DNA from 2 places in the Leisingera sp. SA32 genome. Region 1 is predicted to be linked to the other one. Evidence: riboswitches for the same ligand, from Rfam matches in the RefSeq annotation. Region 1 holds a riboswitch; the other holds the start of a gene.

Region 1 (4,981 bases):
GCGCCTGCACCAGAATCTGGAAGGCAGAGCTGAGGAACAGACCGCCCATGATGCCTGCCACGATCAGGTCGGGCCAGCCGCTGGCGGTGCCCCACACCCCCAGCGCCGCGATCATCACCGCCACGTTGCCGATGGCGTCGTTGCGCGAACACAGCCAAACGGACCGCACATTGGCATCCCCGTCCTTGTACCGCGCCAGCAGCATGACCGAGATCAGGTTGGCGGCCAGCGCCATGAAACCGATCCCGCCCATCACATGCGCCTGCGGCACGCCGATGTAAAACACCTGATAGATGGTGGATCCGAACACCCACAGCCCCATCAGCAGCAGGCTGACGCCCTTGCCCAGTGCCGCCAGCGCACGCGTGCGCAACGAGGCGCCGATCACCGCAAGCGAGATACCATAGGTCAGCGCATCACCCAGAAAGTCCAGCGCATCCGCCTTCAGCGCCTGGCTGCCGGACAGCTGGCCTGCGCCCATCTCCACCGCGAACATGCCCGCGTTGATGGCGATCACCAGCCAAAGCCTGCGCTTGTAGTCCGCGGAAACCCCGTCGAATTTTGCCTCATGATTGCAGCAGCTTGCCATTTCTCTTGTCCTCAGTTCTGATTCGAGGTCAACCTAGTTGCTCTAGTCACTATAGCTTCAAGAGGGGTTGTGATGTTTTCCATCGGCCAGCTGTCCGAGGCCACCGGCGTCAAGGTGCCCACCATCCGCTATTACGAGGAAATTGGCCTGCTGCCACAGCCGGGCCGCAATGCGGGCAACCAGCGGCGCTACGGGCAGGAGGGGATGGAGGCACTGGGTTTCATCAAACACGCCCGCGACCTCGGCTTTTCACTGGAGGACATCAGGGCGCTGATGGGGCTGGACGGCCAGCTGGGGGATGACTGCGCCGCAGCCGACCGCATTGCCCGCAGCCAGCTGGCCAATATCCGCGATCGCATTCGCAAACTGGAACAGCTGGCCTCGGAGCTGGAGCGGATCAGCCATCTGTGCGACGGCGGCAACGGCGGCTGCTGCAAGGTGCTGACGGCGCTCGGCGATCACAGCCAATGCGTAACAGAGCACCGCTAGCCACCCCGGAGTCGCAGCACTCTGCCCGTGTTAGAGCCTGTTCTTCAGCCGATTAGGCCCTGATTCTCGCCGATCTGGCCGCGGTGCAGCAGCAAGTGGTCCAGAATCACGCAGGCCATCATCGCCTCGGCTACCGGCACCGCGCGAATGCCGACACAGGGGTCGTGGCGGCCCTTGGTGATGACCTCGGTGGCGGTGCCGTCCTTGCGGATCGACTGGCGCGGCGTCAGGATCGAGGAGGTCGGCTTGACCGCAAAACGCACCACCACGTCCTGCCCGGTGGAAATGCCGCCCAGAATGCCGCCGGCGTGGTTCGAGGAATAGACCGGTGCACCGTCGTTGCCCATGAAGATCTCGTCCGCGTTTTCCGACCCCTTGAGCCGGGCGGCGTTCATGCCCTCGCCGATTTCCACGCCCTTCACGGCGTTGATCGACATCATCGCCGCCGCCAGTTCGGTGTCCAGCTTGCCATACACCGGCGCGCCGATGCCTGCGGGCACACCGCGGGCCACGACCTCAACCACCGCACCAACCGAGTCATGCGCCTTGCGCAGGCCCTGCAGATAGTCTTCCCAATCCTGCACGGCCCCGGCATCCGGGATCCAGAAATCGTTCTGTTCAATCGCGTCCCAGTCAAACCGGCTGCGGTCGATCTCCATCTCCCCCATCCGGATCATATAGCCCTTGATCTCCAACCCAGGGACCAACGCCCGGATTGCTTCACGTGCAACACCGCCCGCCGCAACCCGCGCCGCGGTTTCGCGCGCCGAAGACCGGCCACCACCGCGATAGTCGCGGTTGCCGTATTTCTGGAAGTAGGTGATGTCGGCATGACCGGGGCGGAAGGTGCGGGCAATCTCGCCGTAATCCTTGGACCGCTGGTCGGTGTTCTCGATCATCAGCTGGATCGGGGTGCCGGTGGATTTCCCCTCGAACACGCCGGACAGGATCTTGACCGCATCGGGCTCGTTGCGCTGGGTGGTGTTCTTGTTCTGGCCCGGTCGGCGCTTGTCCAGCCACTGCTGCAGCATTTCAGGCTCCAGCGGCACGTTCGGCGGGCAGCCATCGACGGTGGCGCCCAGCGCAGGCCCGTGGCTTTCGCCCCAGGTGGTGACGCGGAAGAGGTGTCCAAAGCTGTTCATCGACATAGGGCGCGGTCTCCTTTGGGCCGTGCTTAGCGGGCGGGGGGCGGTCTCTCAAGAGGTTTCCTGCTGCGACACAGGGGCATGGGGGCGCTGCCCCCGCCGGCTGCGGCGGCTCCCTCGGGATATTTTCAGGCCAGAAGAAGAAACGGGGTTTGGCTTGTCATTTCCGCGTTCGGGGCCTAGTGTCCGCGCCACCTCGGGGTGCGCTTTTGGCGCTGAGATGACACCCGTTGAACCTGAACCGGATCACACCGGCGGAGGGAAGGTACTGGACAGCCTCCACCCTTGCCCAAAGCCGCAAAGGAGGATGGCATGAAACATCTTGCATTTGCAGCGGGACTGCTGGGCGCCTCGGCAGCCTTTGCCGACACGCCCGAACTCACCGTTTATACCTATGACAGTTTTGTCTCCGAATGGGGGCCCGGCCCGGCGGTTGAGAAAGCCTTTGAAGAGGTTTGCGGCTGCGACCTGAAACTGGTCGGTGCTGGTGACGGCGCCGCATTGCTGGCGCGGATCAAGCTGGAGGGCGCGCGTTCTGACGCGGATGTGGTTCTGGGGCTGGACACCAACCTGACCGCAGCGGCCAAGGAAACCGGCTTGATTGCCGATCATGCGGTCAGCGCCGACTACAGCCTGCCGATTGAATGGAACGACGCGACATTCGTACCTTACGACTGGGGCTATTTTGCCTTTGTCCACAACGCCGATGCCGCTGCACCTGCCGATTTCAAGGCGTTGGCCGCCAGCGACACGAAGATCGTGATCCAGGATCCCCGCTCCTCGACCCCCGGTCTGGGGCTGCTGATGTGGGTCAAGGCCGCCTATGGAAATGAAGCCCCCGCCATCTGGGAAGCGCTGGCCGACAACGTGGTGACCGTGACCAAGGGCTGGTCCGAAGCCTATGGCATGTTCCTGGAGGGGGAGGCCGACATGGTGCTGTCCTACACCACTTCCCCCGCCTATCACCTGATCGCCGAGGAAGACGGCTCCAAGGCCGCTGCCGCCTTTGACGAGGGCCATTACATGCAGGTCGAAGTGGCCGGCAAGCTGGCAGGCTCTGACCAGCCGGCACTGGCGGATCAGTTCCTGGAGTTCATGGTCAGCGACGCCTTCCAGTCGATCATCCCGACCACCAACTGGATGTACCCCGCCGTCACCCCGGCGGATGGCCTGCCGGACGGGTTTGAGACCCTGACACAGCCCACCAAGGCGCTGTTGCTGTCCGAGGATGAGGCAGCATCCCTGCGCGATGCGGCGCTCGACGAATGGCTGAACGCGCTCAGCCAATAAGCGCAACTGTCGGGATCAGCGCGGCGCTGCTTGTCGCGGCGCTGATCCTGGGCACCCTGGGGGCTGTGGCTTTCAGGGCGGAAACCGGCAGCGGCCTGGCCGCCAGCGACTGGTCCGCACTGCGCTTCACCCTCACCCAGGCCAGCCTGTCGGCAGTGTTGAGCGTCGGCCTGGCCATTCCGGTGGCCCGCGCGCTGGCGCGGCGGCGCTTCGCCGGGCGGCGGCTGCTGATCGCGCTTTTGGGCGCGCCCTTTATCCTGCCGGTAATCGTGGCAATCCTGGGCCTGCTGGCCGTGTTCGGCCGGGCGGGCTGGCTGAGCGCGCTGCTGGCGCTGTTTGGGCTGGAACCTGTGCAGATATACGGGCTGCACGGGGTGGTGCTGGCGCATGTGTTCTTCAACCTGCCGCTGGCCACCCGGCTGATCCTTCAGGGCTGGCAGGAGATCCCGGCGGAGCGGTTCCGTCTGGCAGCGCAGCTGGGCGCTGGCCCGCTGGCAATGTGGCGCCTGCTGGAGGCACCCATGCTGCGGCGGACCGTGCCGGGGGCGCTGGCGGTGGTTTTTGCCATCTGCCTGTCCAGCTTTGCCGTGGCGCTGACGCTGGGCGGCGGACCGCGCGCCACCACGATCGAGCTGGCGATCTACCAGGCCTTCCGCTTCGATTTCGACCTCAGCCGCGCCGCGCTGCTGTCGGGGATGCAGTTGCTGCTGACTGGCGCCGCTGCGCTGGTTGCACTGCGGGCATCCGCAGGCGAGAGCTTTGGCGCCGGACTGGACCGCGCGGTGCAGCGTTGGGACGGCCATAGCGCATTGGCCCGAGGAGTGGATGCGGGCTGGATACTGCTCGCGGCAGGCTTTTTGCTGCTGCCGCTGGCGGCGATTGTTCTTGCAGGCGTGCCGGGATTGGCCACGTTGAACGGGGTTGTCTGGCAGGCGGCGGTGAATTCCATTCTGGTGGCCACGCTCAGCACCGGGATTCTGCTGCTGCTTGCGCTGCCAATGGCTGCTGCCGCTGCGGTGGGGCGTGGTCGACTGGCCGAAGTCTCAGGGGTTTTGGGGCTTGCAGCCTCGCCGCTGGTGATCGGCACCGGGCTGTTCATCATGATCTACCCGTTTGCCAGCCCGTTCCGACTGGCCCTGCCGGTGACGGCCCTGGTCAATGCAGTGATGGCGCTGCCCTTTGCCATGCGTATCCTGACGCCACGCGCGCAAGAGGTGCTGGGCCGCTATGGCCGACTGTCGCTGTCACTGGACATGCGTGGGTGGCATTTCGTGCGCCATGTCTACCTGCCGCGGATGCGGGCGCAGATCGGCTTTGCCGCGGGACTTGCGGCGGCGCTGTCGATGGGCGATCTGGGCGTCGTGGCACTGTTTGCCGATCCGGAATTTGCAACCCTGCCCCTGCAGATCTACCGGCTGATGGGCGCCTATCGTATGGAGGCTGCGGCAGCGGCGGCGCTTCTGCTGCT
Region 2 (4,981 bases), on a different contig from region 1:
TTCGCCCAGCCCGGGGTGGAGCGTGTAGGCGGCGTTCAGGAGCTCCGCCAGAGACCGCAGCGTGACAGGGCGGTCTGAGCTGCTCTCGATCATGGTGGCGCCGATCATGAACAGACCTTCGCCGCGCGGCACCAGATACAGCGGCATCCGCGGATGCAGCAGGCGCAGGGTGCGGCGGATCTGGACCTGCGGGCACTGCAGGATCGCCATTTCACCCCGCACCGGGCGCAAGGATGCCAAGGGCGCTGCCATGCCGGTGCAGTCCAGCGTGACGCGGGCCGGGGCCGGGGCGCCGCAGCGGATCTCCACCCCCAGCGCCTGCACCTTGGCCGTCAGGTCGCGCAGGGCGCGGCGCGGGTCCAGATGCGCCTCCTGTTCGAACAGCAGCCCGTGTCCAAACCGCCCGGCCAGCGCCGGTTCCAGCTCTGCCACCTGTGCGCCGTCAAGGCTGCGGTGGTTGCTGGTGCGGCGGGCAAAGCGGGTCAGCTCTGCCCGGTCGCGGGCTGGCGCTACCACCAGCGTGCCGCGCCGGTGGACCGGTGTCACCTTGGCCCACCAGCCGAAGGCGCGGCTGCCGAGGGTCACCACCTCTGCTTCGGCGCTTTCGCGCTCGCACCAGGGCGCCAGCATGCCGCCGGCATAGCGCGCCACGCTGCTGCCACCGGGGGTCTCCCCCCGCTCATAGACTGTGACCTTTGCCCCGCGCTGCGCCAGCTCATGGGCGCAGGCGAGGCCAGCAAGGCCCGCGCCTGCGATGGTTATCATTCCGCGGGGTCCGCGGTGATAACAGCGGCAGGCACATACAGCTCACCGCCTTCGCGGAACTTGGCGGCCATGGCCTCCATGCCCTCTTTCTGGGCCTCGGCGCGGATGTCGTGGCTGATCCGCATGGAGCAGAACTTCGGCCCGCACATGGAGCAGAAATGCGCCACCTTATGCGCCTCTTTTGGCAGGGTCTGGTCGTGGAACTCGCGTGCGGTTTCCGGGTCCAGCGACAGGTTGAACTGATCCTCCCAGCGGAACTCGAAACGGGCACGGGACAACGCATCGTCGCGGCGCTGCGCCCCCGGCAGCCCCTTGGCGAGGTCGGCAGCATGGGCCGCGATTTTATAGGTGATGACCCCGGTTTTCACGTCGTCGCGGTCGGGCAGGCCCAGGTGTTCCTTGGGCGTCACGTAACACAGCATCGCGCAGCCGAACCAGCCGATCATCGCCGCCCCGATGCCGGAGGTGATGTGGTCATAACCCGGCGCGATGTCGGTGGTCAGCGGGCCAAGGGTGTAGAAGGGCGCCTCGTGGCAGCACTCCAGCTGCTTGTCCATGTTCTCCTTGATCTTGTGCATGGCAACATGGCCCGGCCCTTCGATCATCACCTGGCAGTCCTTGGCCCAGGCGATCTTGGTCAGCTCGCCCAGGGTCTCCAGCTCGGCAAACTGTGCTTCATCGTTGGCGTCGGCGATGGAACCGGGGCGCAGACCGTCGCCAAGGCTGAACGACACGTCATACTGGCGGCAGATGTCGCAGATTTCCTCGAAATGCTCATACAGGAACGACTCCTTGTGGTGATGCAGGCACCACTTCGCCATGATCGAGCCGCCGCGCGACACGATCCCCGTCACGCGCTCCACCGTCATCGGCACCATGTGCAGCCGCACGCCCGCGTGGATGGTGAAGTAATCGACACCCTGTTCCGCCTGTTCAATCAGCGTATCGCGGAACACTTCCCAGGTCAGGTCCTCGGCAATGCCGTTCACCTTCTCCAGCGCCTGATAGATCGGCACGGTGCCGATCGGCACGGGGGAGTTGCGCACGATCCATTCGCGGGTGTTGTGGATGTTGCGGCCCGTCGACAGGTCCATCACGGTGTCCGCGCCCCAGCGGATCGCCCAGACCAGCTTGTCCACTTCCTCCTCCATCGAGGAGGTGACGGCGGAGGTGCCCATGTTGGCGTTGATCTTCACCAGAAAGTTGCGGCCGATGATCATCGGCTCAATCTCGGGATGGTTGATGTTGGCCGGGATGATGGCGCGGCCGGCGGCGATTTCCGAGCGCACGAATTCCGGCGTCACGTAGTCCGGGATATTGGCGCCGAAATCATTGCCGTCGCGCGCCGCGTGGCAGGGCGACAGCTCGCGCAGCTGGTTCTCGCGGATCGCGACGTATTCCATTTCCGGCGTAATGATACCGGCGCGGGCATAGGCCAGCTGCGTCGGCGCCGCGCCATCCTTGCCCCGCAAGGGGGCGGGTTTCACGGGAAACTCAGCCACCAGCCGGTCGCCCTCGACAAAGCCGTTGTCCTCGGGCTTCACATCACGGCCTTGGTATGCCTCGACATCGCCGCGGTCCAAAATCCACTGGCGGCGCAGCTGCGGCAGACCCTGGCGGATGTCGGTCAGCACGTCCGGGTCGGTATAGGGGCCGGAGCTGTCATAGACCGGCAGCGGATCTTCGCCCGCGGTGGGGTGGGTCGCGATCTCGCGCATTGGCACGCGGATGTCCTTGTGGACCGCGCCGGGCACGTAGATCTTGCGCGATGCGGGCAATGCGCCTGTGGTGATCTTGGGATTGGGGACGTTCATTTTGGTGCTCCTCGAAGCCTAAACTTGGAAAAGACACCAGATGAGGTTTGGCTGGGAAACAGAGGGTGTACGGCCCCCTTGTTCAGTCATCGCAGGGCAAGCGGGGCTGTACATCCCCCGTGGCCAAGCGCGCCTAGCTTCCTACGCCAGTATCAACTGGGTCAGGTTCAAAGGGTCGCTTCACCGGTCCGGGTTGCCCCGCACCTGTCCACCTCTCAGTCCCCTTGGCGGGACTCCCCTGCGTGACTTTAGGGGTAGGCAGAGCCGGGCAGCGCGTCAACCTGAATTTTTGTAGATTATTATTTGTTATTAATACCAGCTAATTACGATCAGGCGCGCAGTGGCTCGGTGGCAAATTGCTGCGTTTGGGCATTGGCGCTTGATCGGGGGTGGCAAAGTTATCTATAAAAATCGCCAACGCCATCCGCGCATGGCAGGGACATGAGCACAGGAGACAGCATGCTGGACGCTGCACCCATCCGGACCGACTGGACCCGCGAAGAAGCGGAAGAGATCTACAACAAGCCCTTCATGGACTTGCTGTTTCAGGCGCACAGCGTCCATCGGCAGTATTTTGACCCCAACCAGGTGCAGAAATCCAAACTGCTCAGCATCAAAACCGGCGGGTGCGCCGAGGACTGCGCCTATTGCTCGCAGTCGGCGCGCAACGGCGCGCAGCTGTCGGCCTCCAAACTGATCGAAGTGCAGCGGGTGATCGCCGAGGCGAAGAAGGCCAAGGAAGGCGGCGCGACGCGCTATTGCATGGGTGCTGCCTGGCGCTCGCCCAAGGACCGCGACATGGCCGCACTGGAGGCGATGGTGCAGGGCGTCAAGGATCTGGGCATGGAAACCTGCATGACCTTGGGCATGCTGGACGAAGAACAGGTGTTCCGCCTGCGCGACGCGGGTCTGGATTACTACAATCACAACATCGACACCTCCGAACGCTATTACTCCGAGATCATCACCACCCGCACATTCGCCGACCGCATCGACACCCTGAACCGGGTGCGCGAGGCGGGGATCAAGGTGTGTTCCGGTGGCATCGTCGGCATGGGCGAGCAGCAGCTGGACCGCATCGACATGATGCTGGCGCTGGCCACGCTGGAGGCACACCCGGATTCGGTGCCGGTCAACATGCTGATCCCGATCGCCGACACGCCGCTTGCGAACGTCGAAAAACTGGACCCGATCGAGTTTGTCCGCTCGGTGGCGCTGGCTCGCATCCTGATGCCAAAATCCCACGTGCGCCTCTCCGCAGGCCGCACCGACATGTCGGACGAGATGCAGGCGATGTGCTTCTTTGCCGGTGCCAACTCGATCTTCGTGGGCGACACGCTGCTGACCGCCGACAACCCCGAGGAAGACAAGGACCAGCAGCTGTTCGACCGTCTGGGCATCACCGCGATGGCCGTGGGCTGCGACGGCAGCCGCTGATGGCGGGCGCCTTTCCACGGCATGAAAGATCGCTGGAGGCGCTGCGCAATCGCGGGCGCTACCGGCAATTGATGCCGCGGGAGGGGCATGACTTTGCCTCCAACGACTATCTGGGGCTGGCGGGCAGCGAGGTGCTGCGCGCCGCCGCCGCAGACGCGCTGGCGCGCGGCGTACCGGTGGGGGCAGGTGGCTCGCGCCTGCTGCGCGGCAACGACGCCGAGCATCAGCGGCTGGAGGCCGAGGCGGCCGACTTTTTCGGCACGGAGGCGGCGCTGTTCATGGGCGGCGGCTTCACCGCCAATCAGGCGATCTTCTCCGTCCTGCCGCAGCAGGGCGATCTGGTGCTTTATGATGCGCTGATCCACGCCAGCACCCATGACGGCATGCGGCTGGGCCGGGCCGAGACCCGCAGCTTTGCCCACAGCGATGCCGACGACGCAGCACGGGTGCTGCAAGATTGGCGCGCCGCAGGCGGTGCGGGGCAAGTCTGGATCGCGGTGGAGGCCGTCTATTCCATGGACGGCGACCTTGCCCCATTGGAGCCCCTGATGACGCTGGCGGATGCCGAGGGCGCTGTTCTGGTGGTCGACGAGGCGCATTCCACCGGTGTGTTCGGCGATATGGGGCGCGGGCTGGCGCATGACATCGCCCACCGCCCCAACGTCCTATCCCTGCACACCTGCGGCAAGGCGCTGGGCGCCTCCGGCGCGCTGATCTGCGGCCAGCGGGTTTTGATCGACACCCTCATCAACAAGGCGCGGGGCTTTATCTTTGCCACCGCGCCCTCGCCGCTGAACGCCGCCCTCGTGCGTGCCGCGTTGCAAGAGTTGCGCCAGAATCCCGCTCGCCGCGAACAGGCGTGGGCCGGGATCACCCATGCCCAAGGCGAGGCAAAGCGCCTGTGCGGGCTGGACGGTTTTGACAGCCAGATCCTGCCGGTGCTGATCGGCGACGACAAGCGCACC

What was found. Region 1 has a riboswitch for thiamine pyrophosphate ahead of thiB (thiamine ABC transporter substrate binding subunit). Riboswitches for the same ligand answer to the same signal wherever they lie in the genome.
Region 2: another riboswitch for thiamine pyrophosphate. It lies ahead of thiC (phosphomethylpyrimidine synthase ThiC); the one in region 1 lies ahead of thiB (thiamine ABC transporter substrate binding subunit).

The regions. Positions count from the first base shown of each region.
Region 1 covers NZ_JBVYHB010000001.1:339,568-344,548, reverse strand. Annotated here, with positions in the region: gene AC0IPL_RS01690 (cation efflux transmembrane domain-containing protein) at 1-589, opposite strand, end outside; gene AC0IPL_RS01685 (MerR family transcriptional regulator) at 662-1,078, shown strand; gene aroC (chorismate synthase) at 1,123-2,226, opposite strand; TPP riboswitch at 2,411-2,503, shown strand; gene thiB (thiamine ABC transporter substrate binding subunit) at 2,536-3,513, shown strand; gene AC0IPL_RS01670 (thiamine/thiamine pyrophosphate ABC transporter permease ThiP) at 3,489-4,981, shown strand, end outside.
Region 2 covers NZ_JBVYHB010000017.1:49,966-54,946, reverse strand. Annotated here, with positions in the region: gene AC0IPL_RS18800 (FAD-dependent oxidoreductase) at 1-765, opposite strand, end outside; gene thiC (phosphomethylpyrimidine synthase ThiC) at 762-2,579, opposite strand; TPP riboswitch at 2,701-2,829, opposite strand; gene bioB (biotin synthase BioB) at 3,039-4,016, shown strand; gene AC0IPL_RS18785 (8-amino-7-oxononanoate synthase) at 4,016-4,981, shown strand, end outside.